DNA from 3 places in the Ideonella sp. FW305-24 genome. Region 3 is predicted to be linked to each of the others. Evidence: predicted binding sites of a transcription regulator. Region 3 holds the regulator's gene; each other region holds the start of a gene.

The links. Region 3 encodes FNR, which switches genes on or off when oxygen is low (the NO sensors DNR and NnrR bind a similar motif). Its sites were predicted from a motif close to TTGATNNNNATCAA; they were not measured.
Positions count from the first base shown of each region.
Region 1: the regulator FNR is predicted to act here: its motif matches at 3,995-4,008, upstream of clpB (ATP-dependent chaperone ClpB).
Region 2: the regulator FNR is predicted to act here: its motif matches at 8,568-8,581, upstream of AC3WR5_RS24315 (hemerythrin domain-containing protein).

Region 1 covers NZ_JBYTAI010000022.1:33,401-43,839, forward strand. Annotated here, with positions in the region: gene moaD (molybdopterin converting factor subunit 1) at 1-75, shown strand, start outside; gene AC3WR5_RS32320 (molybdenum cofactor biosynthesis protein MoaE) at 80-571, shown strand; gene AC3WR5_RS32325 (CrcB family protein) at 568-951, shown strand; gene AC3WR5_RS32330 (MerR family transcriptional regulator) at 959-1,966, shown strand; gene AC3WR5_RS32335 (MFS transporter) at 2,001-3,308, shown strand; gene AC3WR5_RS32340 (flavin reductase family protein) at 3,476-3,970, shown strand; gene clpB (ATP-dependent chaperone ClpB) at 4,112-6,718, shown strand; gene nadB (L-aspartate oxidase) at 6,845-8,518, shown strand; gene AC3WR5_RS32355 (late competence development ComFB family protein) at 8,523-8,807, opposite strand; gene AC3WR5_RS32360 (2-hydroxychromene-2-carboxylate isomerase) at 9,028-9,630, shown strand; gene AC3WR5_RS32365 (hypothetical protein) at 9,718-10,439, opposite strand, start outside.
Region 2 covers NZ_JBYTAI010000011.1:402-10,840, forward strand. Annotated here, with positions in the region: gene AC3WR5_RS24265 (GlcG/HbpS family heme-binding protein) at 1-366, shown strand, start outside; gene AC3WR5_RS24270 (hypothetical protein) at 466-591, shown strand; gene AC3WR5_RS24275 (NAD(P)/FAD-dependent oxidoreductase) at 584-1,477, shown strand; gene AC3WR5_RS24280 (antibiotic biosynthesis monooxygenase family protein) at 1,536-1,913, shown strand; gene AC3WR5_RS24285 (oxidoreductase) at 2,138-3,028, shown strand; gene AC3WR5_RS24290 (methyltransferase family protein) at 3,168-3,629, shown strand; gene AC3WR5_RS24295 (MipA/OmpV family protein) at 3,854-4,711, opposite strand; gene AC3WR5_RS24300 (vWA domain-containing protein) at 4,782-6,425, opposite strand; gene AC3WR5_RS24305 (sigma-70 family RNA polymerase sigma factor) at 6,588-7,235, shown strand; gene AC3WR5_RS24310 (hypothetical protein) at 7,344-8,522, shown strand; gene AC3WR5_RS24315 (hemerythrin domain-containing protein) at 8,636-9,298, shown strand; gene AC3WR5_RS24320 (universal stress protein) at 9,359-10,195, opposite strand; gene AC3WR5_RS24325 (cation-translocating P-type ATPase) at 10,358-10,439, shown strand, end outside.
Region 3 covers NZ_JBYTAI010000001.1:196,138-206,576, forward strand. Annotated here, with positions in the region: gene AC3WR5_RS00835 (PAS domain S-box protein) at 1-131, shown strand, start outside; gene AC3WR5_RS00840 (Crp/Fnr family transcriptional regulator) at 141-983, opposite strand; gene AC3WR5_RS00845 (Rossmann-fold NAD(P)-binding domain-containing protein) at 1,215-1,739, shown strand; partial or broken gene AC3WR5_RS00850 (MFS transporter) at 1,709-2,906, opposite strand; gene AC3WR5_RS00855 (sulfite exporter TauE/SafE family protein) at 3,113-3,799, opposite strand; gene hemN (oxygen-independent coproporphyrinogen III oxidase) at 3,807-5,240, opposite strand; gene fnr (fumarate/nitrate reduction transcriptional regulator Fnr) at 5,361-6,101, shown strand; gene AC3WR5_RS00870 (hypothetical protein) at 6,160-6,480, opposite strand; gene AC3WR5_RS00875 (nitrogen fixation protein FixH) at 6,455-6,688, opposite strand; gene ccoG (cytochrome c oxidase accessory protein CcoG) at 6,712-8,187, opposite strand; gene ccoP (cytochrome-c oxidase, cbb3-type subunit III) at 8,208-9,146, opposite strand; gene AC3WR5_RS00890 (CcoQ/FixQ family Cbb3-type cytochrome c oxidase assembly chaperone) at 9,143-9,337, opposite strand; gene ccoO (cytochrome-c oxidase, cbb3-type subunit II) at 9,351-9,971, opposite strand; gene ccoN (cytochrome-c oxidase, cbb3-type subunit I) at 9,982-10,439, opposite strand, start outside.

The DNA.
Region 1 (10,439 bases), on a different contig from region 3:
CAACTGGCCGAAGAGTCCGCCTTGCTGTCGGACGGGGATGAACTGGCGTTTTTCCCGCCGGTCACCGGTGGCTGAGGCCATGCCGCGCGTCAGCATCCAGACCGAAGACTTCGACCTGAGCGCCGAAGTGGCCGCCTTGCGCGCCGGCCTGGCGGGCGTGGGCGCGGTGGTCAGCTTTGTTGGCACGGTGCGGGACCGCAACGACGGCGCAGCAGTCAGCGCCATGACGCTGGAACACTATCCCGGCATGACCGAAAAAGCCATCGAGGCCATGGTCGACCAGGCTGTGGCCCGCTTTGGTTTGCTGGCGGCGCGCGTGGTGCACCGCGTGGGCCCGCTGTTGCCGCTGGACCAGATCGTGCTGGTTGCGGTCGCTGCGTCGCATCGGGGTGATGCATTCCAGGGCTGCGAATTCCTGATGGACTACCTGAAGACCCAGGCCCCGTTCTGGAAGAAGGAAGACACGCCGCAAGGCAGCCGATGGGTGGACGCCCGCGTGGCGGACGACGCGGCGCTGGCGCGCTGGGGCATCGCAGCTGGCAACGCCGCGGGCGAGGCGCCCGCGTCATGACGCCAACGTTGTTGCAGGCCCTGGCGGTGGCCATCGGCTCGGCCGTTGGTGCGCTCGCGCGCTGGGGCGCGGCGCTGTGGCTGAACGGCAGCTGGGGCGGCTTCCCGCTGGGCACGCTGTTTGTCAACTGCGTGGGCGGCTTGCTGATCGGCTTTGCGCTGGTCTGGTTCGCGCGCTCGCCGGACGAGTTGTTGCGATTGCTGCTGGTGACCGGCGTGCTGGGCGGCTTCACCACTTTTTCATCCTTCTCCGGCGAGTCGCTGGGCCTGTTGCAGCGTGGCCAGTTCGGCATGGCGCTGCTGCATTCGGCGGCGCACCTGTTCGGCGCGCTGGCCTGCGCGGCCGCCGGCTTCGGCATCGGCCGGCTGGTGCTGCGCTGAGCAGGGCATGGCGGCCCTGCTGAAGGTCGGCGAACTCGCCAGGCGCGCCGGCCTCACGGTGCGCACGCTGCACCACTACGACAGCATCGGCCTGCTGCGCCCGTCGGCCCGTGCCGAAAACGACTACCGGCTCTACAACCAGGACGACGTGGCGCGGCTGCATGCCATCCAGGCGCTGCAGGGCCTGGGGCTGACGTTGGAGGAAGTCGGCCGGCTGCTGGCGGAAGACGGCGCCCGGATGCCTCAGATCATCGAGCGCCAACTACTGGCCCTGCAGCAGCAGATCCGCCAGGCACAGGCGCTGCAGCAGCGGCTGGAGCTGATGCAGCAGCGCTTCCGCGAAGGGCAGGGTCCGGAACTGGACGAGCTGCTGATCACGTTGCAGATGATGACGGTCTGCGACGCGCATTTCAGTCCGGCCGAAACGCGGCGCATCTTCGCCCGCTGGCCCAGCGTGGCAACCGACTGGTGGCAGCTGATCGCCGAAATCCAGGAGGTGATGGACCGCGGCGTTGACCCACTGGACCCGCAGGTGCAGCCGCTGGCCCAGCGCTGGATGACGCTGATGCGCGACTGGATGCAGGGCGATTTCGACATGATGGAGCGCTGGGGCCGGGCCTATCACAGCGACCCTGGCCTGCAGCGCGGTGGTGGCCCGTCGCTGGCGATGGTGCAGTTCATCGAGCCGGCGGTGCAGCTGCGGCTGTCGCTGATGCTGCGCTACCTCAGCGAAGACGACTTGCGCCAGCTGGGCCATGTGCCGCGCGAGGCCTGGGCCCAGCTGGCCAGCGACGCGCGGGGCCTCATGGACGCCAAGGCCGCGCCTGGCAGCGAGCCCGTGAGGGCATTGGCGCGCCGCTGGTTCGAGCTGTCGCACCAGGCAACCGGCGGCGATGCGAAGCTGCGCGACCGCTTGCGCCAGGCCTTCGAGGCCGAGCCGCTGCTGCAACTGGGCGGCCCGCTGACGCCCGAGCTGCGCGCCTTCCTGAACCAGGCCGTGCCCGACGGGGCTTGACCCTCACGCCACGTCAGGCCGGAAAGTCGCGGCCATGACAAGTCCAACACTCCCGCCTTCCGCCGCGCCCACGCCGCGACAAGCGCTGCTGCGCGACCACAACTTCCGCTGGATGCTCAGCGGCGGCCTGATCTCGATGCTGGGCGACCAGTTCACCCTGATCGCCTTGCCCTGGCTGGTGCTGCAGATGACGGCTGACACACGTGTGCTGGGCATCGTGCTGGCCATGCTGGGCGTGCCGCGGGCGCTGTTCATCCTGATCGGCGGCGCCTTCGTGGACCGCCATTCGCCCAAGCAGGTGATGATGGTCACCAAGTACGTCAACACCGCGCTGCTGGGCACGCTGGCAGGCATGGTCTGGACGGGCACGCTGAACCTGCCCTGGCTGTATGCCTTGTCGCTGGGCATCGGCCTGGCCACGGCTTTCAGCATCCCGGCTGGCACGTCCATGCTGCCGCAGGTCGTCAAGCGGGAATGGCTGCAGCCGGCCAACAGCGTGATGCTGGGCCTGCGCCAGCTGACGATGTTCGCCGGCCCGCTGCTGGCCGGGCTGATGATTGCCGTGCTGGGCACCGGCCATGAGGCGGGCGCGCTGACGGATGCACGCGGTCTCGCGGCCGCGTTTGCGCTCGACGCCTTCAGCTTCGCCATCACCATCTGGACGCTGCGCAAGGTGCACATGCTGGGCGGCAAGCCGGCCATGCCGGCAGGGGCCTCGGTGCTGGGTGCGGTGGCCGACGGGCTCAAGTCCTTCTGGCGGGATGTGCAGCTGCGCACCTGTTTGCTGTACTGGTCCGCCGTAGCTTTGCTGATCAGCGGGCCGGTGCAGATTGCATTGCCAGTGCTGGCCAAGGAACAAGCGCAACTGGGGGCCGCAGCGCTGGGCAGCATGATGGCCGCACACGGTGCCGGCACGCTGCTGGGCATGGGCCTGGCCGGCGCCAAGCCGCACTGGCGGCTGCGCAGCCTGGGGCTGACGCTGCTGGCGGTTGACGCGCTGGTGGGGCTGCTGTTCATGCCCATGGGCAGCATCACCGCCGCCTGGCAGGGCGCAGGGCTGCTGCTGCTGATCGGCGCGCTGGGCGGCTTCATGCAGGTGGCCGTGTTCACCTGGATCCAGCGCCGCGTGCCGCCGGCCATGCTGGGCCGGGCGATGAGCCTGTTCATGTTCATCTTCATGGGCCTGGCGCCGGTCTCGGCCGCGGCCACCGGTTGGCTGCTGCGCGCGGTGCCGCTGAATGCGCTGTTCCTGGGGGGCGGCGGGCTGCTGGTCGCTGTGGTCGGCGTGGCGCTGCTGGCCACGCCGATGCGCAACGTGAACGACGGGCCCGCGGCCGGTTGAGAGCACCCCCAGACCCGACGCCTCGCGCCAGGTCCCCCGAGGGGGTCAAGGAAACTTGGGGCGGCCCTGCGTTCCCTTGAGAGCCGGTGCAGAGTGCCGCGGGTTTGGCGATGCGGCGAAGTCCCTGGCGAGGAAAATGAGGGTAAACGCCTTACCATCGCGGTCTGATGTTGATGGAACGGCTGATCGATCCCCTGGACCTGCGCCACGCGCTGGGCCGTTTTGCCACGGGCGTGACCATCGTCACCTGCCGCGACGCCGCCGGCCGCGCGGTCGGGCTGACGGCGAATTCGTTCAATGCGCTGTCGCTGGATCCGCCGCTGGTGCTGTGGTCGCTGCGCAGCGGCAGCCCGAACCGGCCGATCTTCGAGCAGGCCTCGCACTTTGCGATCAATGTGCTGGGCCAAGGGCAGATGGAGCTTTCGCGCCGCTTTGCCACGCCGCACGCGGACCGGTTTGCCGAAGGCCTCTGGCACGACGGCCCCGGCGGCGTGCCGCTGCTGGAAGGCGCGCTGGCAAACTTTTCCTGCCAGCTGCACAGCGCACAGGAAGCCGGTGACCATGTGCTGTTCATTGGCAGGGTGCTGGCGCTGCAGCATCATGCTGGCGCGCCGCTGGTGTTCCAGTCGGGTCACTACCGGGCGGTGGGCGAGCCGCTGTAGCCAGGGCGTGATCCGGCGCTGGCCTTGATGCAGCGCAAGCCGTGAGTGCGGGCTTTGCCATCGAATGCTGGCAGACCCGCGACGGGACTTGAAAACAGGGCGTCTTTGCCCCATGTCCGTACGCAATTGGAGGTCATTCCCATGCGTCTCGACAAACTCACCACTGCATTCCAACAGGCGCTCGCCGAGGCCCAGAGCCTGGCCGTGGCGCGCGACAACCCCTACATCGAGCCAGCCCACGTGCTGGCCGCCATGCTCGCCCAGCCCGATGGCCCCAAGGCCTTGCTGGACCGGGCCGGCGCCAACACCGCGGCGCTGCGCACCGCAATGGAAACGGCGATCAACGGCCTGCCCAGCGTGCAGGGCCGTGACCAGCAGGTCCAGGCCGGCCGCGAGCTGGTGCAACTGCTGCAGCAGGCCGACAAGGAGGCCATGCAGCGCGGCGACCAGTTCATCGCCAATGAAATGTTCCTGCTGGCGCTGGCCGATGCGAAGAACGACATCGGCGGCATCGTGCGCGGCCACGGGCTGACGCGCAAGGCACTCGAAGCCGCGATCACCGCAGTGCGCGGCGGCCAGACGGTCGATTCGGCCGAGGCCGAAGGCCAGCGCGAGGCGCTGAAGAAGTACACGCTGGACCTCACCGAACGCGCCCGCCAGGGCAAGCTGGACCCGGTGATCGGCCGTGACGACGAGATCCGCCGCGCGATCCAGGTGCTGCAGCGCCGCAGCAAGAACAACCCGGTGCTGATCGGCGAACCCGGCGTGGGCAAGACGGCCATCGTCGAAGGCCTGGCGCAGCGCATCGTCAACGGCGAAGTGCCCGAGACCCTGAAGAACAAGCGTGTGCTGGTGCTGGACATGGCCGGCCTGCTGGCCGGTGCCAAGTACCGCGGCGAGTTCGAGGAACGGCTGAAGGCGGTGCTGAAGGAAGTCTCGCAGGACGAAGGCCGCATCATCCTGTTCATCGACGAGCTGCACACCATGGTGGGCGCCGGCAAGGCTGAAGGCGCGATGGACGCCGGCAACATGCTCAAACCCGCGCTGGCGCGCGGTGAATTGCATTGCATTGGCGCCACCACGCTGGACGAATACCGCAAGTACGTCGAGAAGGACGCTGCGCTGGAGCGCCGTTTCCAGAAAGTGCTGGTGGGCGAGCCCACCGTGGAGGCGACCATCGCCATCCTGCGCGGCCTGCAGGAGAAGTACGAGGTGCACCATGGCGTGGAGATCACCGACCCGGCCATCGTCGCCGCGGCCGAGCTCAGCCACCGCTACATCACCGACCGTTTCCTGCCCGACAAGGCCATCGACCTGATCGACGAGGCTGCGGCCAAGATCAAGATCGAGATCGACTCCAAGCCCGAGGTCATGGACCGGCTGGACCGCCGCATGATCCAGCTGAAGATCGAGCGCGAGGCGATGAAGAAGGAGCACGACGAGGGCTCGCAGAAGCGCCTGGCGCTGATCGAGGAAGAGCTGCTGAAGCTGCAGCGCGAGTACAACGACCTCGAAGAGATCTGGACCGCGGAGAAGGCTGCTGCGCAAGGCTCGGCCCACCTGAAGGAAGAGATCGACCGCATCAAGTTCCAGATCGAGGAATTGAAGCGCAAGGGTGACTTCAACAAGGTGGCCGAGCTGCAGTACGGCAAGCTGCCGGAGCTGGAGAAGAAGCACAAGGAAGCGCAGGCCACAGAGACCGGCAAGGCGCAGGGTGCGAAGGACGGCAGCGGCCGGCCACAGTTGCTGCGCACCATGGTTGGCGCCGAAGAGATCGCCGAAGTGGTGGCACGCGCCACCGGCATCCCGGTTGCCAAGCTGATGCAGGGCGAGCGCGACAAGCTGCTGCAGATGGAAACCAAGCTGCACGAGCGCGTGGTCGGCCAGGACGAGGCCATCGTCGCGGTGGCGGATGCCATCCGCCGTTCGCGTGCCGGCCTGTCCGACCCGAACCGGCCGCTGGGCAGCTTCCTGTTCCTGGGGCCCACCGGCGTGGGCAAGACCGAGCTGTGCAAGGCGCTGGCCGGCTTCCTGTTCGACAGCGAGGACCACATGGTGCGCATCGACATGAGCGAGTTCATGGAGAAGCACTCGGTGAGCCGGTTGATCGGCGCGCCGCCGGGCTATGTGGGCTACGAGGAAGGTGGCACGCTGACCGAGGCCGTGCGGCGCAAGCCTTACAGCGTGCTGCTGCTCGACGAAGTGGAGAAGGCCCACCCGGACGTGTTCAACGTGCTGCTGCAGGTGCTGGACGATGGCCGGCTGACCGACGGCCAGGGTCGCACCGTGGACTTCAAGAACACCGTCATCGTGATGACCAGCAACCTTGGCTCGCACATGATCATGCAGATGCAGGGTCAGGACCCGGAACTGATCCGCGAGGCGGTGTGGGGCGAGGTCAAGGCGCACTTCCGGCCGGAGTTCCTCAACCGCATCGACGAGACCGTGGTCTTCCATGCGCTGGACGAGAAGAACATCGCCGCCATTGCCAAGATCCAGCTGCAAGGCCTGGATGCACGGCTGGCCAAGATGGACATGAAGCTGGAAGTCTCGGAAGCGGCGCTGGCGGAGATTGCCAAGGTCGGCTTCGACCCCGTCTTTGGCGCCCGGCCGCTGAAGCGCGCGATCCAGCAGCGCATCGAGAACCCGGTCGCCAAGCTGATCCTGCAAGGCCGCTTCGGCCCGAAGGATGTGGTGCCGGTGGACGTGGAAGACGGCCAGTTCAACTTCGGCCGCGTGGTGCACTGAGCGCTCCGCGCTTGCGCTGAATCAGCCAGCGGCCCTGCTGCCGGCTGCGACAAGCGTGCGTCCCTAGAATGGGCGCACGCTTTTTTCATGGGCGAAGCCTGAAGCCCGCCCTTTGCTGCACACACCATGTCCCAAGCTTCTGCGGCTGCGGCCGGCATTTCGCCTTTTCCTGTCAACGGCGAGCTGCCGGTGGTCATCGTCGGGGCCGGCCTGGCCGGGCTCACGGTGGCACTGCACCTGGCCGAGCAAGGCCAGCCCGTTGTGGTGCTGGCCAAGCGTGACCTGGGCGAGGGCGCCACGGCCTGGGCCCAGGGCGGCATCGTCGGCGTGCTCGGTTCGGACGACAGCGTCGAGTCCCATGTGCGCGACACGCAGGACGCCGGCGCCGGCCTGGTCGCCGAAGACACCGCGCGTTTCATTGCCGAGCACAGCGCCCGCGCCGTGGGCTGGCTGGTGGAGCAGGGCGTGCCGTTTTCGCCGGACCCGGACGGCCCGCTGGGCCTGCACCTGACGCGTGAAGGCGGCCACGCGGTGCGCCGCATCGCCCACGCGGCAGACGCCACCGGCAAGGCCATCCACGAATCGCTGCTGGGCCGTGCCCGCGCGCATCCGCTGGTGGACCTGCGCGCGCGCTGGATGGCGGTCGACCTGATCACCAACCGCCACCTGAAGCAGTCCGAAGGCAGCGCGCCGCGTTGCCACGGCATCTACGCGCTGGACATTGACACCCAGCGGGTCGAGACGCTTCCGGCCCGTGCCGTGGTGCTGGCCACCGGCGGTGTCGGCAAGGTCTATCGCTATACCAGCAACCCAGACACCGCCACCGGCGACGGCATCGCGATGGCCTGGCGCGCTGGCTGCCGTGCCGCCAACATGGAGTTCATCCAGTTCCACCCGACCTGCCTCTACCACCCGCAGGAGCGCAGCTTCCTGATCACCGAGGCCATGCGCGGTGAAGGTGCGGTGCTGCGGCTGCCGGGCGTGCCGTCGGAAGAATCACCCTGGGGCGCACGCTTCATGGCGGCGCACGACGAGCGGCTGGAACTCGCGCCGCGCGACATCGTCGCCCGCGCGATCGACTTCGAGATGAAGAAACACGGCGTGGACCACGTCTGGCTGGACGCGACCCACCTCGGCGAGGCCTTCCTGAAGGAACACTTCCCCAACATCCACGCCCGCTGCCTGACGCTGGGCATCGACATCGCCAAGCAGCCCATCCCCGTGGTGCCCGCCGCGCACTACACCTGCGGCGGCGTGGTGACCGATCTGTCCGGCCGGGCCGACGTGCCGGGCCTGTTCGCCGTCGGCGAAGCCACCTACACCGGCCTGCACGGCGCCAACCGCCTGGCCAGCAACTCGCTGCTCGAATGCGTGGTCATCGGCCAGACCTGCGCCAGGGCCATACTGGAGGACGCAGTGCCGAAAGTACCCAAGCTGCCCGCCTGGGACGAGAGTCTGGTCGAAAACGCCGACGAGCAAGTCGTCATCTCCCACAACTGGGACGAACTGCGCCTGTTGATGTGGAACTACGTCGGCATCGTCCGCACCACCAAGCGGCTGGAGCGGGCACTGCACCGCATCAAGCTGCTGAAGGACGAGATCGAGGACTACTACGCCAACTTCCGCGTCAACCGCGATCTTCTGGAACTGCGCAACCTCGTCGTCTGCGCCGAACTCATCGTGCGCTCAGCGCTGATGCGCCACGAAAGCCGCGGCTTGCACTACAGCCGCGATTTCCCGGCGACGCTCCCGGTGAGTTTTCCGACGGTGCTGACGAGGAAGGCGAAGAGCCGGTCCTGAGGGGTCAGCGCCGCGCTCGCATGGCGTTGCGGGCCTGCACGAAACCATAGGCGAACTCCACGGCTTCCATCACCGCGCGCTCGGATTCCGTCCGCTCGTGCTCGGTCTGGAAGAACGCCAGGTCCACGTCGTGGCGGATGTAGCGCGGGGGCAGGCGGTTCAAGGCGACGCAGGCGATGTCGGCGAGCACGTCGTCGTTGTCCTGCAGGTGGGGGAAGTGTTGGGACTGTTCCCGCACCGTCGAGAACACGGCTTTTTCGTAGAAGTTGTGGATCGACGCGATGTCCATGACCAGTGCGCCGGCGGCATGGCCGGGCGAGCAGACTGCAATGCGCCCAGTGTGCCGCCGGGTTCGCACCGGTGGAGGGGGGCTCCGCTGTACCAGATGCCGGATTGACGCAGCATTTCACGGCCACGCCCCAGTCGCGCCCCTATAGTGCGCGCATCCGGCCAGTGCCCTGCCTGGCCTTCTTCCTCATGGCTTCGCCACAGCGTTTCACGGAGACCCGATGCCCGCGCCGATCGAGTTCTATTTCGACTTTTCCTCGCCTTACGGCTACCTCGCGTCCGAGTTGATCGATGCGATTGCCGAGCGTCACGGCCGCAATGCGATCTGGCATGCCATCGTGCTGGACGCGACCTACCAGTCGCAGGACCGCATCCGCATCCCCACGCACATGATGCGCAGCGAGTACGTGATGCGCGACGTGGAGCGCTCGGCCGGCTACTACGGCCTGCCGTACAAGGCGCCGGCGCACCCCAGCCTGCATACCGAGCTTGCAGCCCGTGTGTTCCAGTGGCTGGGCGACCGCCAGCCGCAGCAGGCACGCGACTTCGCGCACGGCGTGTTCCGCGCGCTGTTCACCGAGGACCGCAACATCGCCGATGCCGCGGTGCTGCAGGAATTGGCCACCAAGGCCGGCATGTCCGAGGCGGACTTCCACACGGTGCAGACCGACGGTACGACCAAGACGCGCCTGAAGGCCGAGATCGACGTGGCCCAGGCCCGCGGCGTTTTCGGCTCGCCGTTCTTCATCGTCGAAGGTGAGCGCTTCTGGGGTGTGGACCGCTTGCCGCAACTGGAGCGGTGGTTGGAAAAAGGGCCGTATTGACGACCACCCCTACGCGATTCGCGCGCCCCTCCAGGGGCACCACCAGCGGACCGGCGGAGCCGGATCCGCGGCGGTTGCTGGGTTGGATCAGGCAGCGAGGGGGCTTGCGCGTTTTGCCTTGGCTTTTGCCACTGCGTCGAGTTGCGGGCCTTGTGCTGGAGCGGCCGATCGGAGCGACGCCACGTCGACAGCGTCCAGGATCTCGATCTGGTGCTCGGCCAACAGACGCTTTCCGACCTGGCTATGGGCCAGCTTGTAGATGCGCTGAAGCTTGCGGCCCAACCTGTCTTCCGATGCGGGGTCGCGGGCGAGTTTCATCAACGCGGCCTTGGCCACCTGGATGGCCCAGGTGGCCTGGGTCAGCACATGCGGCCCTTTCTCGTCGAACAGGCCGACGGCGTTTTGAACCCTCGACTCCAGCACATCGAACGGTTCCATCACCTTAATGAACTTGTCCTGGCGCCACTCCACCTGCACGCTGTCCTTGATCACATTGGCCGTGAACTCGCCGGATTTCTTCAGGCCGCTGATGGTGTAGAGCTGGTGCAGGACATCGATGTTCCGCTCCTTGCCTTCGCCCACAGGCAGCCGCAGCTGCGCCACGATGGCGGTGCGGCTGGTCTTTTTTGGCACTTCCACCCGCGCTTTCAACGCCAGCGCCAGGTCATGCGCCAGCGCAAGCTTGCCGAGTGCATCGCCGTCGTTGGAGACCATGGCGCCTTCGGAACGGATCTTGAACCGGTCCATCCAGAAGGCCAGTGCCTGCCCACCGACAAGGACCAGCTCGGTCCCCATGCTGGACAGGAAAA
Region 2 (10,439 bases), on a different contig from region 3:
GCGCAGAAGGCCTGGCGCATGAACATCGCGGTGGTCGACGCCGGTGCCCATCCGATCCTGTTCCAGCGCATGGACGCTGCCTTCCTCGGCTCGGGAGACATCGCCCTGCGCAAGGCGCAAGCCTCGGCCAACACGCCGTTCCCGACCCGGGCCTTCGAGGAGCTCTCCTTCGGCAAGGACCACAAGGGCGGTGGCGCCATGCCGGGCCTGGCCCTGGCGCCCGGCGTCCTCAGCATTCCGGGCGGCCTGCCGATCAAGGTGGGCGAAGTGCCGGTGGGCGCGATCGGCGTGAGCGGCAGCATGCCCGACAACGACGAGGCCTGCGCGCAGGCCGGCCTCGATGCAATCAAGGACTTGCTGAAGTAGGGCGACTTTCTCGCCAATGCCGAAGCCCTGCCCGCCGCCTCGTCTCGAGCGCATATTGCCGGACGGTATTGCGCCGACCCACAACACAAGGAGACTTCCATGCAACGACGAACCCTGCTGACGCAGGCCGCCCTTTCCGCCACCAGCCTCGCCCACGCACAGCCCATCGCCGAGCCCAACCCGATTCCCCTCCATCCACAACACGGAGCCCATCACCATGAATGACGTCATCATCATCGGCGGCAGCTTTGCCGGCCTCGCCGCCGCCTTGCAACTCGGCCGTGCCCGCCGCAAGGTCACCGTTCTCGATACCGGCCTGCCGCGCAATCGGTTCGCCGGCCACTCGCATGGCCTGCTCGGCCACGATCACAAGCCACCGCTGGACATCCTGGCCGAGGCGCGGCAGCAGCTGGCGCGTTATCCCACGGTCAAGCTGGTCAGTGCCCGGGCCGACAGCGTCTCCGGTGCCATCGACAATTTCTCCGTCCTCACTGGCGACGGCGAGAGCCTTGGAGCGCGCCGCCTGATCCTGAGCTATGGCGTCGCGGACCAGATGCCTGATGTTCCGGGCTTTGCCAAAGGCTGGGGCAGGTCCATCGTGCCCTGCCCCTATTGCGATGGCTTCGAAGTCGCCGGCCAGCATTGGGGCCTTATCTGGTCCGGCCCGCAGTCTCACAATCAGGCGAGGCTGTTCCTCGATTGGACCGACAAACTGACGGTCTTATCCAACGCTCACGACATTGCGCCCGATATCCGGCACGATCTGGCTCTGCACAGCATAGATGTCGTCGACGGTCGGATCACCGAAATCGCCCATAGCGGCGACCATGAAGCGGTCGCCCTGCTCGATAACGGTTCCAAGGTCGCGGTGGACATCCTGTTCGCGCATCCGCGTACCAAGCCGTCCGCAAGCCTGCATGACTTTCTGGGCCTCGCCACGGTCAATACGCCAACCGGCATTGCCCTCAAGACCGACGAGCGCCGCGAGACCAGCATGCCCGGCATCTATGCCGCCGGCGACCTCGCCAACCCCCTCATACCTTCGGTCACCACGTCAATATGGCAGGGCGCGATGGCGGGCATCTATGCCCAGCAGTCAATGCTGGGCTGAGAGCAGGCAGCATCGATCACGTCAGTTTCGTTTTTCACACCAGATGGGAGTACTCCACATGGAAGTCCTCAAGAAATTCAAGCCGTTCAACGAAGAATTCCCGCTTGAGCGCCAACTTGGCCTCTCAGCCGCGCCGATCGTGCTCATCAACATATTCACGGTCGGCGCCGGCGACGAAGATGGCTTCTTGAACGCCTTTATATCCGCTGGCGAAACCCTGAAGCAGCAGCGCGGATTCATCTCCACTCAACTGCATCGAGCGCTCGGAGATAGCCTGATCTTCTTTAACTATGTGGTGTGGGAATCCACCGAGACGCTCCGCGAAGCCTTCTCCCGTCCCGAGTTCGTTGCGAAGGTTTCGGCCTATCCGTCATCCGTCGTAGCCACCCCGCACCTGTTCCAGAAGGTCGCCGTTCCCGGGTTTTGCACGGCCTGACTCGGGAAAATATGGCAAGGCGCGACGGCTGCATCCTCCCCCAGCAGGCCGACGACCGACATCGGTTCGCCGCATCGCACGCGCTGAGGTCGTCCCCGACGTCGGTCACTTCCTGCACATCGAGGCCCCCGAGGCGATCGCGGAACGGATCGCGGCATGGGGCGAGTCGTGTTCTTTCAGCCCTGCGAAAAGAAACCTCGAACGAAGCTCGGCCACGACAGGAAGTGACCGGGCTGATGCTCGGCCGCACTAAAGAAACGTCCATCCCTCTGAAAGTAAAGAAAAAGGAAGCAACCCTTATGAATACGACCAATCCTGGCGTTGCCCTGGTGACCGGCGCATCCTCTGGCATCGGCCTCGCCACTGCCAAAGCCTTGCGGAATGCGGGCTTTCGGGTGTTCGGAACGAGCCGCCGCGCAGCCGCGGAGAGATCCGACGGTATTACCATGCTGGCCTGTGACGTTACCGACGATGAGTCCGTGGCGAAACTGGTCGAGCGGGTCCTGGCCGAGGCCGGCCGCATCGATCTGCTCGTCAACAATGCCGGCATGGGTTTGCTTGGCGCCGCAGAGGAGTCCTCGACGGCCCAGGCGCTGGCGCTATTCGACGTCAATGTCTTCGGGGTTCTACGCGTCACCAGGGCGGTGCTACCGGCCATGCGCCAGCAGAGAAAAGGCAGAATCATCAATGTGAGTTCGGTGCTGGGCTTGATCCCGGCTCCCTATTCCGCCGTGTATGCGTCGACCAAGCATGCCATCGAAGGCTATTCTGAATCGCTTGACCACGAGCTTCGCACCTTTGGCATTCGTGTCGTGTTGGTCGAACCCGCCTATACAAAGACGGCATTTGAAGAAAACCTCGCCAAGCCAGACCTGTTGCTTGACATCTATGACGCCACGCGCGCCAGCATGGATGTGATCAATAAGAAAGCGATAGAAGCCGGCGACGCCCCGGAAGTCGTCGCCAGGACGATTGTCGAAGCGGCGACCACGATCGTTCCAAAGACACGCTACGCGGCGGGAAAAATGGCGCGACGGGTCAGTCTCCTGCGCCGTTTCGTCCCTGAATCCGCGTTCGACAAGAGTCTTCGAAAGCAGTACGGATTGCCGGTCTGACGACGATGAACATCCTGCTCATCGAGCCCCCCAAGCGATCGCGAAACGGATTGCGGCATGGGGCCGAGCAGCGGATCACTCGTCCTGGCCGAAGTCCGGACCATCGACAACGTGGCGCCAGGCCTCAACATGGAGTGTCATGAGCGTGCTTGAACTGAAGGTACCTCCGCCCATCGTGGCGCTTGTCCTGGCGCTTCTCATGTGGCTGACGCCGGCCGTCGCGGGCCTTGTGCAGATTCCCTATCTGGCCCGCGTGCTCTGCGCCGTCGTTTTGGTGTGCGTCGGCCAAGGCATCAGCATCGCCGGAATGGCTTCGTTTCGGCGCGCCAAGACCACCGTGAACCCGGTCAAGGCAGGCTTGGCGTCCTCGTTGGTCATCCGAGGCGTGTACCGGTATACGCGCAACCCCATGTATGTCGGGCTCCTGCTTACCCTGTTGGCATGGGCAGTGTTTCTGGCGAATCCGTTTGCTGTCCTATGGGTTGCCGTGTACGTGCTCTACATCACTCGGTTCCAAATCATTCCGGAAGAACGCGTGTTGACGTCTCTATTTGGGGCCGAGTACGAGGCTTACAAAGGCAGGGTACGCAGATGGGTATGAGGCCTCGCACTTCACCCGCCATCGGCCGCCGGGCGGTTGTGCGCCGACTGGTCGAGCAGGCCGTGGCGGTCGTCGAGATAGCGCAAGGTCCGGGCATCGGTCCGGATCCGACCGACGGCTTCGGGGCGACGAGTTCAGAACTGCAAACGTCGCGAATGGGCCGATGGCTGCCCATCCGCCAGTCGCCCCGCACCCTGCTCATGCATTGACCCCGGTGAGCCAATTCATGGCTCGCCTGCGCCACCCCCACGCCACGGCGTCCACACAAACGCCACCAGCGCCTGCACGTCGCGTTCGCGCTGGAACAGCGGGCTGTCGCGGTTGGCGGCGCCGTGGTGGTCGTTGAGGGTGAGGCCCAGGCTCACGGCCATGCTGGGGGACAGGCGCTGGGACCAACTGGCGCGCAGCGCGGCGCCGAAGTAGCCGGCGCGGGCGTCATAGGCGGCGCGGGTGCTGGTCGCATAGGCTGGGTCCACTTGATAGAAGTACCTCTGCAGTTCTTCGCTGGCCCAGGTGGCCTGTGCACTGAGCTGGACCTGGCTGCCAGCCAGTGGCCAGCCGCGCTGGCGCCAGCGCAGCTCGGGTTGCACCACGTAGCCGCGGCCTTCAATGCTGCCCCAGTCGGTGGAGAACACGCCGCGCAGCTGCAGGTGGGCGCTGAGCTGCTGGCCGCCACCGAGGTTTCTGCGGTAGATGGCTTGCGGGCCGAGCTCGAAGGTGTAGTCCAGGCCGGGCATGCCGGCACGGGCGGGGCTGTCGCGGGCATTGAAGGCGGCGGCGGCGGAAATGTCCAGCTCGAACTCTCCCGTGTTGAGCAGCCGCCCGCGCACGCCCTCGTCGTCCACGCGCAGGCGCTCGCCGCGGTAGATCACGATGGGCACGACGGCGGCGCGGTTGTGGGTGCTGCCGGCTGCCGGATAGTCCGGCCCGCGCACGCCCACGACGGCAAGGCCGGCTTCCCACAGCGGACGGGCTGCGGGGTTGGGGGACTCGGGCACGGCAGGCGCTGCGTCGGCCCCCTGCGCCCAGGCGGAATGCGTGGCGAACAGGGCGGCAGCAAGAACGGTCAGGACTCGGGTCACGGCGGATGGTCGTGGCACCCCCACATCGGGGTGCCGTGACGATACCCGAGACCATCACCTCAGCACCGCTTCACCCCCGCCTGAGCTTGGCCATCTCCTCGCCCACCAGCCGCACCACCAGCCGGTCCAGCGTCTGTACCGAATACTGCTGCACGTCGTGCACGGTCTGCGAACCGGGGCCGCTGCCGGGGTCTGCCGCATCACGGTAGGTCAGGAAGACGAAACGGCCGGCGGTGTACTGGGCCATCTGGCGGAAGATGTATTCGCCGACCGGGTCCAGGCCGCTGGCGCCGACGGCGAACAGCTTGATGCCCTTGGCAAGCGCGGCCTGCATGTCGCGGTCGTATTGCGGGCAGGCGCCGGGCCGCCCCAAGCCTGCCTGCCACCCCCTCGGGGGGTTGACGCCGTAGGCGTCGGGGGCTGTCATGCATCCGCCGTAATCGAGGTGCGGCGGTGCATCGGCCACCAGCACGACCATGCGGGCGGCTTCGCGGCGCCAGCTCAGGCCGTGCACGACTTCATGCAGCGCCTCGTTCAGCGCTTCGGGCGTGTCGCCACCGCCGCCGGCCTGCAGCCGCGCCAGGCCTTGCTGGAAGGCGGCCAGGTCGTGGGTGAAGTCCTGCGTGCGGGTCAGGAACGCGTCGCCACGGTCGCGGTAGGCCACCAGGCCGTAGCAGACGTCGGGCTGGCCCGGCAGGCGGGCGATCTGCTCGGCCATCGCGCGCATCGAGGCCTTGAGCTTGGCGATCTCGTCGTCCATCGAGCCGGTGGCATCGATCAGGAACACCAGGTCCAGCCGGGCTTGCGCCGCCGGCAGCGCGCCCAGGCGCAGCTGCAGCGCCTGCGGCTGGCCGCGCGTGAGCACCGCGCGCGCCTGCTGGCCGTTCTTGCGCACCGCCACGCCCAGCGTGCGCTCGTCTGCCACGCCCGGCGCGAGGAAGGCACGCGGGTGCAGCCAGACGTGGCCTGCCGTGTCAGTTCGGGCCCACATGACCGGCTGCGCAACGCCGGCGCGCTGCACGGCAACCTCGGCGTCGTGCACCGGGAAGCCTTGTGCGTCGGTCACCTCCAGCAGGTAGCGCTCGGCAATGTCGCGCTGGCGCACCGGCAGGCCGGGGTGGCGCTGGCGGTAGTTCAGGTACTCGCCGAAGTCGGCGTTGTCGTCGACCACGCCGGCCGTGACCACAGTCTCGGCCGGGCGCTGGCGAGCCGGCGATGACAAGGCCTGAGCGGCACCGGCGATCTTGCTGACACTGTCGGCCGAGGCCGCGTCGCGCATCGTCGCTTCCGCCAGCGGCTTGGCCGCCGGTGCCACCGACGGCATGGGTGGCGGCGCGGCCGGCGCTCTCTCGACAGCGCCTGAGGCCACGCTGGTCCGCGAGCCAGGCCCGGCGGACTCGCGGCGCAGCTCGCTCACACCCGATGTCACGCCCGATGGCCAGCCGGCCTCGCCGCCCTGCTCGCGCACCACCGGCAGGCGCCGGCAGTCGGTGGCCGAGGGCGCGTCGAAGGCCGGTGGCGTGAAGTCCGTGGCATCGGCCTGCTCGCCTTGCTGCCAGGCGGGAGGCCAGGGTTGGGAAGGCATGCCGGTGGCTGGCAGCTCACGCGCGTCGGCACAGGCGGTTGCCAGCGCCGCGGCCAGCAGGCCGGCAGTCAGCGTGATCAGCAGCGCCGGCACGCCGGGGCGGCGCGGCAAGGTCAGGGTGCGGTTCATCGTGGGTCTCCTCGAAATGACTCGATGAGGACTGACACGTGGCACGCGGCGCAGCAGGGTGAAAAATCTCACCAAACATCGCCAGAGAATTTTCGAAGCACTTTCACCCCGTTCCGTCACCCCGGCCGTATCACCGTGTGTGTGAGGCAGACTGCTACCCCGATGACACCCCCGCCCAGCGCCCCCGAACCGGACAGCGACGACGCCTTGATGCGTGCCTATGCGCTGGGCGACGCGCGTGCCTTCGAGCAGCTCTACAGCCGCCACCAGGCGGGGCTGTACCGCTTCGTGCGCCGGCTGCTGGGCACGGCGCTGGCCGCGCAGACCGACGAGGTGTTCCAGGACACCTGGCTGCGCGTGGTCAACGCCCGCGCGCAATGGCAGCCGCAGGGCGCGAGCTTTCGCACCTGGCTCTACACGCTGGCGCAGAACCGGGTGATCGACATCTGGCGCCGCAGCGGGCGCGAGGTGGCCATGGGCGACAGCGAGGACGGCACGCCGTGGGAACCAGCCGGTGGCGACGCCGCCTGGCAGCAGTGGCCCGCACCGCCCAGCCCGGCCCCGCAGGGCGACGAGCTGGCCTTCTGGCGCCGCGCCGGCGAGCGCCTGCTGGCCTGCCTGGAAGAGCTGCCGCTGCCGCAGCGCAGCGCCTTCCTGCTGCACCATGACGACGAACTGCCGCTGGCCGAAGTGGCGCGTGCGCTGGAGGTGGGTTTCGAGACGGCCAAGACCCGGCTGCGCTACGCGATGAGCAAGCTGCGCACCTGCATGGGCGCCTACCTGGCACCGCTGCAGAAGGAGGCGTCATGAAACATCGTGTGCCCGACGCTCACTGGCGGGCCGAGCGCCGGGCCGCCCCAAGCCGGCACGCATCCCCCCGGGGGATCGGCCGACGTATTCGGCGGCCGAGGGGTTGTCATGAATGACGAAGCACGGGACGCCTACCTGCAGAGCGCGCTGAAGCACGCCCCGGATGCCCTCGCCGGCCCGCCGCCGGCCCTGAGCGAAGCCATCCTGCGCGAGGCCCAGGCCAAGGCGCGCGACCCCAGGCCGGCACCTCCTGCGCGGTCGCGCAAAAGCTGGTGGGACTGGCTGAGCCGGCCGTCTGCCGCCAGCGGCTTTGCCGGCGTGATGCTCGCGGTGCTGGTGGGCCTGATGTGGCGCGAGCAAGCCAGCGACCTCGGGCCGCTGCGTGAACCCGCGCAGGCGGCCTCGACAACCGCAGGCACTTCACCCACTGCGCCGCAGGCCGAGCAAATGGCCGAGCAGATGGCCGATGCCGCAGCGCCCGCAGCAATCGCCGTTCGCCCGCAGCTGGAAGGCAAGGTCGAGCGGCAGCGAGCCGAAGCGCCCAAGCAGACGCCCAAGCCCGCGCCAGCGCCGGTCCTGGCTGCGCGCAAGGCAGCGCCACCGCAAGCCGTCGCGCTGGCCGAGGCGCCCCCCTCGCCTGCCCCTCCCGCAGCGCCCGCAGCCGCGCAGGCACCGGCCGCGCCGCCTCCGCCTGCCACGGCCATTGCCTCCGCCAAGATCGGCGCCATGGCCGACGCCGTGTCCAATGCCGCCGCCCCGGTGCCTGCACCTGTCGCCGAAGCCGCCAAGCCGGCTGCCACGCCGCCGGTTGAGGTGGCGCCGGCCGAAACCAGGGCTCAGGCCCGTTCCGAACGCTCGCCACAAGCCGGCCTGGCCGCCATCGCCGGCGCGTCCACCCACACCCTGGCCCGCATGGCGCCGGCCCTGCCTGCGCCAGCCGTCGCCGCGCTGACTGCCCTGCGTCAGGCCCTGGCCACCGAGCCTGCACGCTGGACCTGGCAGCGCGGCAGCGACACCCCGCCACAGCCCGTGACGCCTGCGCTGCGGGACTGGCTGGCCACGCTGGACCAGGCCGCGGCCGGCACGCCCTGGCAGCCCGCCCTGCCCGCTGGCAGCGCGCCGGCCCAGGCGCTGCGGCTGTTGCGCGATGGACAGGTTGCCGAGCTGCTTTGGTGGGAAGGCGACAGCCTGCGCTGGCAGCACGATACCCAGCCGCCGCAGCAGCTTTCGCTGCCCAGCGGACAAGGCCAGGCGCTGCAACAGGCACTGGAGGCTGCGACGCGCTGACCGGGCCAAGGCGCAGGAAGGCCCGGCCGCGCAAGCAGGCAGAACTTGTTGCAGGTCAAGCCGGCGTGGCCGGCGCCCGCGTAGTGTCGAAGACGCCACTCCGGGAAACCCAGATGAACGCGCCCGACCATGGTCAGCCACAACTGCTGATGACACCCGACACAGCCGGATCCCTCGCGCCGCATCCGGCCGGCCCGATGCTGCATCCCGCCACCCTTGTCATCCTGCAAGAGCACAGCATCACCTGCCAATTGCTGGATGCCTTGGCACAAGGTCTGGCCAAGCACCCTGCGGCAGAAGTCCTGCCCGATTTTGATGAACTGCGGGCGCTGCTGTGGGGCCTGGAAGAATCCCCGGAGCAACAGCATCACCGCAAGGAGTCGGAGCTGCTGTTCCCCAAGCTGCGCGCCAGCGTGCCGATGACCCGCTGCCTGCTGGACCGCCTGGAGGACGAACACGAGCAGGGCCAGCGCTGGTTGCGCGAACTGGAGCACGCGCTGCTGCGCTTCGAGATGATTGGCACGTCCCGGCGCGAGACCTTCGAGCGGCTGGTCCGCCGCCACACGCTGTTCCAGCGCGCGCACATGGCCGCCGAAGAGCGGCAGGTCTTGCCACTGGCCGAGCAATTCCTGGCCGAGCATGACTGGCGTGAACTCGCGCTGGCGTTCCCAGCCGGCGCCGACCAGCAGGCTGCGTCAGCCACCGGCTGCGACTGCCGCAGCGTGCTGGCACGCCTGGGCGCCGCAACGCGCGGGTCCGCGGTCCTGCGGGCGTGATGCGCCTGGCGTGAAGACGGCCGCGAAGGCGGCTGCTTGCGACGCTGCGACGCGCCAAGCTCAGTGCGACATCAGCACCGGCACGGTCATCGTCTGCAACACGCCGCGGGTGGCGCCGCCCAGCAGGCGCTCGGACCAGCGCGCATGGCCATAGGCGCCCATCACGATCAGGTCGGCGCTGGTGTCGGCCGCGTGCGAGAGGGTGGCGTTGGCAATGTCCAGCTCGGTGGCCAGGCAGGCCACGTCGGCGGTCACGCCCTGCCACATCAGCCAGCGCTGCACCGGCTTCAGGCTTTCATCGGACAGCTGGCCCAGGCCGGTGCCGCGCCGCCACAGCACCAGCTGCACCCGCTCGGCGCGCCGCAGCAGCGGCAGCGCGTCGCGCAAGGCCCTGGCCGCCTCGGCGCTGTCGTCCCAGGCCACCAGCGCCCGCTGCGCTACCGTCTCGAAATGTCCGGCATACGGCAGCAGCAGCGTGGGGCGGGCGCTTTCCAGCACCACACGCGCCACCAAGTCCTGCTGCGCCGGGCCGCCGGGGGCGTCGGGGTCGGCCTGGCTCAGCACGGCCAGGTCGCTGCAGTGGGCATGGCGCACAATGGATTCTGCCTTGTGGGCCTCGTCGACCACGGTCTCAACGGACCGCAGGCCCGCGGCTTCGCAGTCGCGCCGGAATCGCAGCGCCACCGCTTCGGCCTCCTGGCGAAGCGCATCGCGCGCCATCTCGGCCAGGCCGGCCAGGTTGCCCCCGTAGTCCACCCGCTGCAGCTCGATCAGCCCGGTGGGCGCCAGCCCGACCAGGTGGCAGGCCAGGTCGGCGGCCAGGCGACGGGCAAGCCGGGTGCGGGCCGCGCACTGCGCATCACTGTCCAGGTGGACCAGCAGGCTGCGATAGGTCATGGCAAGCTCCTTGGCGAACGAGGGTTCGCGGGCACCGCCGGATTCTTCGGCGGTGCCGCTCCGCCGCGCTTGATCTGCCGCAAGCGCAGCCCAGGTTCAAACGGCCTGCGCTGAATCAAGGCGCAGCACCTCCGGTTCGGCGATACCTGCAGGATGAACGCCGTGCCGCCAACTCCCGACAACCCCCGCGGCCTTGCCTCCGACGAAGTGCTCCGCCTGCGCTCACGCGACGGCCCGAACCTGC
Region 3 (10,439 bases):
TGATGTCCGGCTTCTCGGCCGAGCTGCTGGAGGCGGACCGCGACTCCCCGCCCGACTGGGAGCTGCTGCGCAAGCCCTACAGCCGCAGCGAACTGGCGCAGGCGCTGGCCCGCGTCATTGGCACCAGGTGATTCGCTGGCTCACTGCAACGTAGGCGCAGCCGGCAGTTCGTCGGCCACCGGCGAAAGGCAGCGCTGCACAAAGGCTGACAGGGCGCTCACGTCCGGGATCTGCACCTCGCGGCGGCCCTTCTCGGCGAAGCAGATGATCCCGTCGCGGGCCAGGCGCGACAGCGCGCGGCTGACGGTCTCCAGCGTCATGCCCAGGTAGTTGCCGATCTCGGCGCGGCTCATGCGCAGCGTGAATTGATCGGTGCGCAGGCCACGCTTGGCCAGCGACTCGGCCCAGTAACGCAGGAAGTCCGCCACGCGCGCGTCGGCAGGCAGCGTGCAGACCGACATCAGCGAATCACGGTCACGGGTGATCTCGCGGCTCATCGCCTGGTGCAGCACCGTCAGCAGAGCCGGTTGGCGCAGGCTGGCGGCCACCAGGGCGTCATAGCGCACGCTCCAGACCTCGCCGGTGTCCATGGCCACGGCGTCGCAGCCATAGTGGCCATGGGCAATGCCGTCGAAGCCCAGCCAGTCGCCGCGGAACTTCAGGCTGACCACCTGCTCGCGGCCATCGGCCGACAGGCGCACCAGCTTCACGAAGCCGGCGTTCATCAGGTGCAGGCAGGCAAAGGCTTCGCCGGCTTGGTAGATGCGATCGCCTGCATGCACCACGCGGCGCTGCGGCGCAAGCGCCTCGCCGATCAGGGTCAGCGTGTCGCCGATCTGGGCAGCGGCACTGAGCTGCGTGCGCGCCAGGCCTGGCAGCTTGGGCGCTTGCGCCATGGCCCGAGCCGGGGGCGTCGGCATCGCCATCACGTGGGCGGCAGGAACGGCGATGGCAGAGGCAGTGGCGGCGGCAGAGCTGTGCATGGGGATCTCCAGGGCGTTGGCATTCAGGTTGAGATGAATGCTAGGCAGCGCCTGCAACACAGGCATCAACGGCCCGCGTCGCTCGGTAACAGTGGGTCAACAGACCGTGTCAACCGCGTATCAGGCAGGCCGGCGGCGGCGGGCTTGACGCCGCGCAAATGCGCGCCGCGCTGCCGCCGCTAGGCTGGGCCTCCGCGCAATCAAGGCTTGCGCCGCACCTCCCCGCAACCCATGCCTGCCCGCTCCCACATCCTTCCGTCCCCCATGCCCGAGACGCTGCCTCCCGCGAATCTCGCCGCCCGGCAGGCCACACTGCTGGCCAGCGCGCGCAGCCTGCAACGGGCGGCCGCGGCCGGCACCGCTTCGCAACCGCTGCGCGGCCTGAACCTCGGGCTGCTGTGCGAAGACAGTGCGGCCGACCCCACCCAAGGCGCCGGCCTGCTGCGCCGTGCCGCGCTGGCGCTGGGCGCACAGGTGGCGCTGGTGCGCCCCAGCCAGTGGCAGACCGGCACGCCAGAGGACCTGCAACCCACGCTGCGCCTGCTCGGCCGCTTCTATGAGGCGCTGGCCTGCGAGGGCCTGCCCGCCGCGCTGGTGCAGCAGATCCGCAGCGAGGCCGGCGTGCCGGTCTGCCAGGACCTGGCCTCGGGCGCGCATCCAGGCCACACGCTGGCCGACCAGCTCGAAGGCCAGAGCTCCGAGGCCGACAAGCGCTGCTACCTGCTTCAGGCGCTGCTGCTGGACGCGCTGCGCTGAGTCGCGGTGAATGACGACTCACTCAGCGCTGCGGCACGCTCACGCCACACGCTGTAGCCCGCCACCGCAAGGCCGCCCAGCGTCAGCACGGCCGCCACCCAGGGCAGGTGCGCGAGGCCGGGCCCGTGGTCGATCACCACGCCGCCCAGCCAGGCGCCCAGCGCGTTGCCCAGGTTGAAGGCGGCGATGTTGAGGCTGGACGCCATGCTCTGCCCGGCTCCCTCCGCCTTGCTGAGCACGCGCAGCTGAAGCGGTGCCACGGTGGCGAACGCGCCGGTGCCCAGCAGCCCGACGAACAGCACCGCGGCGATGGGGTTGCCCATCACGAACCCCATCAGCACCAGCACGATGGCGAGTGCGGCCAGCGAGCCGAGCAGCATGCGCACCGGCGCGCGGTCGGTCAGCCGGCCGCCGATGACGTTGCCGAGGATCATGCCGACGCCGAACATCAGCAGGATCACCGACACCGTGGCCTCGGCAAAGCCGGTGACCTGGGTCAACAGCGGCTGGATGTAGGTGAACACGGCGAACACGCCGGCGAAGCCGAACACGGTGGCCGCGAGCCCGAGCACGACGTGCAGCCGTCCCAGCACCTTCAGTTCCTCCTTCAGCGACACGCCGCTGCCGCAGCCCGCCTCCCTCGCCGAGACGAACAGCGCGATGACCGCCATCGCGACGAGGCCGATGGCGCACACGGCCCAGAACGTAGCCCGCCAGCCGAAGTTCAGCCCGAGCCAGGAACCCACCGGCACGCCCAGCAGCGTTGCGACCGTCAGGCCGGTGAACATCGTCGAGAGCGCAGCGGCCTTTCGGTCCGGCGGCACCACGCTGGTGGCGACGACTGCGCCCACGCCGAAGAAGGTGCCGTGCGCCAGCGAGGTGATGACCCGCGCCACCATCAGCACCGCGTAGCTGGGCGCCAGCGCACAGGCCAGGTTGCCGAGCGTGAAGATGACCATCAGCGCGAGCAGCGCCGTCTTGCGCGGCACCTTGCTCAGCGCTGCCGTGAGCAGCGGCGCCCCCACGAACACGCCGAGCGCGTAACCGGAAATGAGCAGGCCTGCGGTGGACCTTCAGGTCGGCCGCGAGCTGCAGCAGCAGGCCCATGATGACGAACTCGGTCGTGCCGATGCCAAAGGCGCCGATGGTCAGCGCATAGAGGGCCATCGAAGGGCGCTTGCCGGCGTTTGCGGAGGCGCCCTGGCTGGATTGCGGTGGGTTGGTCATGCCGGCGTGGTCTCCATGGTCGATGCCTGGAAGACTAGCGACGGCTTGTGTTCCCCACCTCTCCCGAAAACGCCCTCCTGGTGCCGGCTGATGGGGGGAGGCCTGACTCTCCCCGGCCCCTGGCCGCGGGGCACCTTCTCAGGCTCTCAGGCCACGCACCAGGCAGCGAACTGCGCCAGCAAGCCATGGCTCAGCGCCCAGCCCGAGCCCAGCACCAGGCCGGCGCCGGCCATGCGGTAGCCCCAGGCCTGCGCCAGCACGGGCGAGACGCGCTGGCCGCGCCAGCTTTGCCAGCGGGTCCACAGCCAGGGCGCCAGCGCCAATGCGGGCATGGAGCCCAGCGCAAACGCGGCCATCACCAGCGCACCGCCCAAGGCATCGTTCGCCAATGTGGCGAGCAACAGGCCGGCCTGCAGCGCGCCGCAAGGCAGCGCCACCCAACCCAGCCCGGCCAGGCCGGCGCGCCAGGGCCGGCGGCGGCCACCCACCCAGCGCACCGGACTGGCACCGTCGCGCAGCAAGGCAGCCGGCAAGCGGCCGGTCAACAGCCACCACAGGCCCAGCGCCAGCAGCGCCAGGTGCAGCGCCACCCACAGCGGCCGCAGCGCCGGCACGGCCTGGCTCCAGGCACCCAGCGCCGCCACGCTGGCCGCCGCCAGCGCACCGCCAGCCATGTAGCCCACGAGCCGGCCCAGCTGGAAGCCGGCCAGGTTGCGCCCGCAGCCACCGGTGAGCGCCGCACACGGCCCGGCGCACATGCTGGCGCAATGCGGCGAAGCGGCCACGCCCATGGCCAGGCCGGCAAGCACCAACGGCAACACGGCAGCGGTCATCAGGCGCTCAAATCATCCTGGAGAAACGCTCGCGCTGGCGGTCGGTCTGCAGGTAGCGGTCGAAGACCATGGCCACTGCGCGCACCACATACCAGCCGGTGGCGGTGACCTGCAAGGCATCCGGCTCAATCTCGACCAACCCTGCCTCGGCCAGCGGCGCCAGCTGCTGCAGCTCGGTGGCGAAGTAGCTGCGCATGTCCATCAGGTGGGCCAGCTCGATGGATTCGAAGTCGACCCGGCCCTGGCACATCAGCGCCATGATGACGGCGCGGCGCACCAGGTCGTCCCTCACCAGCGCCACGCCGCGCTGCACCGGCAGTTCGCCCTGGCGCAGCGCGTCGTAGTACTCGGGCAGGGTCTTGGCGTTCTGGTGGTAGCTCGCGCCCACGCGGCCGATGGCCGACACACCCAGTCCTATCAGGTCGCAATCGGGCTGGGTGCTGTAGCCCTGGAAATTGCGGTGCAGCCGACCTTCGCGCTTGGCCACGGCAAGAGGATCGTCCGGCAGCGCGAAGTGGTCCATGCCCACATAGGTGTAGCCGCGACCCAGCAAGCCGGCGATGGCACCGCCCAGCATTTCCACACGTTGCGCGGCGCTGGGCAGCTGCAGGGTGTCGATGCGGCGCTGCGGCTTGAAGCGCTGCGGCAGGTGGGCATAGGCGTACAGCGCCAGGCGGTCCGGCCGCAGTTCGCCGATCTGCGCAATGGTGCGCGCGAAGCTGGCCGGCGTCTGCTGCGGCAGGCCGTAGATCAGGTCGGCATTGATGGAGGCGAAGCCCAGTTCGCGCGCGCTGACCATCAAGGCTTTCACGCTTTCGAACGGCTGCACGCGGTGCACCGCCTGCTGCACCTGCGGATCGAAGTCCTGCACGCCGAAGCTGATGCGGTTGAAGCCCAGTGTGCGCAGGTGGGCCAGGCGCTCGGCGCTGACGGTGCGCGGGTCGACCTCGATCGACAGCTCCGCCCCTTCGGTGAAGCCGAAGGCTGCGCGCAGCGAAGCCAGCAGACGGCCCAGCTCCTCGTCGGACAGGAAGGTCGGCGAGCCGCCGCCCAGGTGCAGCTGCGAGACCAGCTGCGAAGCCGACGGGCCGTCGCCCAGTGCGGCGCGCACCAGGCCGATCTCGGTGTCCAGCGCCTGCAGGTATTCGGTGGCGCGCTCGTGATGGCGGGTGATGACCTTGTTGCAGGCGCAGTAGTAGCAGACCGACTCGCAGAACGGAATGTGCACGTAGACCGACAGCGGCCCGCCCAGCGCCGCGCCGCCGCCGCGCAACGCCAGCGCTCGGCGGCACTCGGCCGGGCCGAAGGCTTCGACGAAGCGGTCTGCCGTGGGGTAGGAGGTGTAGCGCGGGCCGGGGGCGTCGAAGCGCCGCAGCAAGGCCTCGGGCAGCAGCGGCGACGCCTGCTCTGCGCCAGCGGAGGTCGACGAAAGGACTGTCATGCCCGGCATGCTGCCCGGCACCGGCCTTGGCCGGCTTGATCTGGCGCAAGCGCCCACAGCAGCCGGGCTTGAACAATCAGGTCCCGGACCTTTGTTGTCTCACATCAAGACTGCCCCGCCATGATTCCCCTGACCGATGCCTGCGCCGCCCAGGCCAAGCCCAATGTGGCCTGCTCACACTGCAATCTGCGCGAGCTGTGCCTGCCGGTGGGCATTCCGGAAGACGAACTGCAGCGGCTGGACGGCATGGTCGCCACCCGCCGCAGCGTGCGCCGCGGCCACACGCTGTTTCGCCACGGCGATCCGTTCGAAGCGGTCTACGCGGTGCGCACCGGCTTCTTCAAGACCCGCATCACGCCCGAAGACGGGCGCGACCAAGTCACCGGCTTCCAGATGGCGGGCGAACTGCTGGGTCTGGACGGCATTGGCAATGACCACCATGCCTGCGACGCCGTGGCGCTGGAAGACTCTCAGGTTTGCGTGATTCCCTACAGCCAGCTCACGCAGCTCTCGCGCGAATTCCCCGGCCTGCAGCGCCAGTTCCACAAGATCATGAGCCGCGAGATCGTGCGCGACCATGGCGTGATGCTGCTGCTGGGCAGCATGCGGGCCGAAGAGCGCCTGGCAGTGTTCCTGCTGAACCTCTCGCAGCGGCTCAAGGCGCGCGGCTTCTCGCCGTCTTCGCTGGTGCTGCGCATGACACGCGAGGAAATTGGCACCTACCTGGGCCTGAAGCTGGAGACCGTGAGCCGCTGCTTCTCGAAGTTCCAGGAAGACGGCGTGCTGGCGGTACGCCAGCGGCAGATCGACGTGCTGGACCCCGAGGCCTTGCAGCGCCTGGTAAACAACGCGCACGGCTGATCCAGCCGAGCCGCGGCGGTGCCACCCCCCTGCGTGACGGGCTCCGCGGCGCCAGCGGTCATTCGGGCGCCGCCTCGCGCTCGCGCCGCAAGCCGCCCACCAGCCACAAAGTAGCGGCCGACGAAATGGCGGTCGTGACCCAGAAGACCAGGAATGCCAGCGAACAGATGGCGTTGCGCGACCATTCGGATTCGCCGCTGCCTGGCAGGTCGTGCACGCTGCCGGGGTCCACGAAGGCGAACATCAGGCCGGCGAGCAGGCCCGCCATCACGAATGCAGGCCAGAGCACCAGCAGCAGCCTGCTGCGAAGCCTGGGCCGGAAAGCGACGGTGCGCTCCTCCGGCTCGTCTTCCTCAACGGCGTGTGGGGCTGGCAGCATGATTGCGCGCCTGCATGGCATCGGTCGTGGCCCCCTGCTCTGCGCTGCCCGCCTCCAACAGCGGCCGGTCCCGGCCGTGCAGCGCCAGGCCGAAGGTGGCGAAGCTCGCCACCACCACGAGGGCGGGGCCGCCAAACACCATCCAGGCAGTGGGCACCCGCCACCAGGGCAAGGTCGGTTGAAACTGTTCGATGGGCCTTGCCTTCATGGCTTGTCTCCTTGTTGGCGGAATCAGCGGGGGATCACAAACGAGGACTTTTCGCTCACCGCGGCACCCGCGGCGCCCAGCGGCGACACCTCGAAACGGATCGGGTGGGCGCCCGGTTTCAAGGCCGCCGCCTGCTCGGGCGGCACCCGCACCGCGAGCGTCACCCAGCGGGCTTCGGCAGGCAGCAGGCTGACCTCCGGGCTGCCGGACAGCACAGCGCCGGGAATGCCCTGCACTGCCACGTGATAGCGCTGTGGCTGCTCGGTGGCATTCATCAACTGCAGCCGGAAGACGTTCTCGACCAGGCCGTCTTCAACGATGCGCGCCAGCGTGGCGCGGTCGCGCACCACGTCCACCTTCAGCGTGCGGCGCAGACTGAGGCTGGTGACAAACGCGACGGCGATGACGATCAGCACCGCGCCATAGATCAGCACCCGGGGCCGCAGCAGGTGCGGCAGGTCAAGCGCTGGCTTGGGCGGCTTGGTGAGGTCCGGATGCGGTTCCTGCCGGGCCAGCGCATTCTGCGTGGCATAGCGGATCAGGCCGCGCGGATAGTGCATCTTGTCCATCACACCGTCGCAGGCGTCGATGCAGGCGGTGCAGGCGATGCATTCGTACTGCAGCCCCTCGCGGATGTCGATGCCGGCCGGGCAGACCTGCACGCACAGGCTGCAGTCGATGCACTGGCCCAGGCCGGCGCTCGCCAGGTCGGTGCCGCGGGCGCGCGTGCCGCGTGGGTCGCCGCGAGCGCTGTCGTAGCTGACGATCAGCGTGTCCTTGTCAAACATCGCGCTCTGGAAGCGCGCGTACGGGCACATGTACTGGCAGACCTGCTCGCGCAGGAAACCAGCGTTGCCGTAGGTGGCCAGGCCGTAGAAATTGACCCAGAACCATTCCCAGGGGCCGAAGTCCAGCGTGAAGGCCTCGGTCCACAGGCTGTGGATCGGCGTGAAATAGCCCACGAAGGTGAAGCCTGTCCACAGGCCCAGCAGCACCCACACCACGTGCTTGCCGCCCTTGCGCCAGAGCTTGTTCAGCGTCCATGGGCCGGCGTCCAGCTTCATGCGGGCGCCGCGTTCGCCCTCGAAGCGGCGCTCTATCCACAGGAAGATCTCGGTGTAGACCGTCTGCGGGCAGGCATAGCCGCACCACAGGCGGCCGCCCACGGTGGTGAAGAAGAACAGCCCGTAGGCGCTGAGCACCAACAGGCCGGTGAGGTAGATGAAGTCCTGCGGGTACAGGACCAGTTGGCCAATGTAGAAGCGCCGCGCCGACAGGTCGAACAGCACCGCCTGCCTGCCGTTCATCGACAGCCAAGGCAGGCCATAGAACAAGGCCTGCGTGAGCCACACCATCAGCCAGCGCCAGCGGGCGAAACCGCCTTTGACCGAGCGCGGGTAGATCTTCTTCTGCTTCTGGTAGAGCGAGACCATCTCGCCCTCGCCCGCTGCGGACGCAGCGTCACCCGGGGCTGGCACGATGGGAATGACGCGGGTCATGCAGCTTGCCTTGATTTGCCTTACGGCGTGGCGGAAGTTGTGGCCGTGGCCGTCGTCACCGGGCCGGACTTGGACAGGCCCCAGACGTAGGCGGCCAGCAGGTGGATCTGCTGCGCCGAGAGGCGCTCGCCGTGCGCCGGCATGACGTTGGTCTTGCCCTTGTTGATCATCGCCACCACCGCGTCTTCACCCCAGCCGTGCAGCCAGACCTTGTCGCTGAGGTTGGGCACGCCCAGCGCCTGGTTGCCCTTGCCATCCGGCCCGTGGCAGGCTGCGCAGGCCACGAACTTGGACTTGCCGAGCTGTGCAGCCAGGCTGTCGTGCGGGCTGCCGGACAGGCTGAGCACGTAGTTCGCCACCTGGTGCACCTCGTCGGCATTGCCGACCGCTGCCACCATCGGCGGCATGATGCCCACGCGGCCTTCGCGGATGGTCTCCTCGATGCGCTCGGGCGCCCCGCCCCACAGCCAGTCCTGGTCGGTCAGGTTCGGGAAGCCCTTGCTGCCGTGCGCATCCGAACCATGGCAAGCCGCGCAGTTGTTGGCGAACAGGCGCTCGCCCACCGCCATGGCCTGCGGGTCCCGGGCCAGTTCGGGCGCAGTCTTGGCAGCAAACGCAGCAAACATCGGCGCGGTGACCGCGTTCGCTGCCGCCTGCTCTTCCTTGTACTGGCCGACGCTGCTCCAGCCCAGCTGGCCAGGCGCGCTGCCCAAGCCGGGGTACAGCGCCAGGTAGCCGGCGCCAAACACCACCGTGAGGATGAACAGCCACATCCACCAGCGCGGCAGCGGGTTGTTGAGTTCGCGCAGGTCCTCGTCCCAGACGTGGCCGGTGGTGTTGTCCTGCGCCATCACGCGGCGGCGTGCCGCGATCAGCAGCAGCGCGATGCAGGCCACCAGGCCCAGCACGGTGACTGCGGCAACGTAGTAGCCCCAGCCTGCGTTGATGAAGTCGCTCATGCCCGGCTCCCTCGCGTGTGATCTTCAGCCACCGCGGCAGCGGAGAGAGGGCCGTCATCCCCTTCAAAGACCAGGCGGGCGGCAGCCTCGTGCGCGGCGCGTTGCGCCGGGCGCCAGGTCCAGACCATCAGCCCGATGAAGAGGGCCAGGCTCAGCAGCGTCACGAGGCTGCGGATGTCGTTGATGTCCATGGTGTCCCTCAATTCACTTGACGTGCGTGCCCAGCGACTGCAGGTAGGCCACCAGCGCGTCGAGCTCGGTCTTGCCTGTCACGGCCTCGGCACTGCCGGCCACATCTGCGTCGGTGTAGGGCACGCCCAGCCGCTGCATGGCCTTGAGCCTGGGTGGCACACTGGCCGGCTCGATGGCGGCCGTCTCCAGCCAGGGGTAGGCCGGCATGTTGGACTCGGGCACCAGGTCGCGCGGGCCGGCCAGGTGCAGGCGGTGCCACTCGTCGCTGTACTTGCCACCCACGCGCTGCAGGTCGGGCCCTGTGCGCTTGCTGCCCCACTGGAAGGGATGGTCGTAGACGAACTCGCCGGCCATCGAGTAGTGGCCGTAGCGCAGCGTTTCGGCATGCAGCGGGCGGATCATCTGCGAGTGGCAGTTGTAGCAACCCTCGCGCAGGTAGACGTCCCGGCCGACCAGCTGTAGCGCCGAGTACGGCTGCAACCCGGTCACCGGCTGGGTGGTGGAACGCTGGAAGAACAGCGGAATGATCTCGACCATGCCGCCAACGGCGATGACCAGCAGGATCAGCACGATCATCAAGAAGTTGCTCGTCTCGATGCGCTCGTGGCCGCTGACGGGAGAATGGGTGCTCACAAGGCGCTCCTCAAGCTTGGACCAGACGGGGGATGGGGGACGGGGCCGGACGACCGCTGCGCACGGTCATCACCACGTTCCAGGCCATCACAGCCATGCCGGACAGGTACAACAGACCACCCAGCAGGCGGATCGCATAGAACGGCCAGGTCGCCTTGACACCTTCGACGAAGGTGTAGACCAGCGTGCCGTCGGTGTTCAGCGCGCGCCACATCAGGCCCTGCATCACACCGGCAATCCACATCGCGGCGATGTAGAGCACGATGCCCAGCGTGGCGATCCAGAAGTGCAGCGAGATGGCCTTGACGCTGTACATCTCCTTGCGGCCGTACATGCGCGGGATCAGGTAGTACAGCGAGCCCATCGAGATGAAGCCCACCCAGCCGAGCGCACCGCTGTGCACGTGGCCAACCGTCCAGTCGGTGTAGTGCGAGAGCGCGTTCACCGTCTTGATGGACATCATCGGAC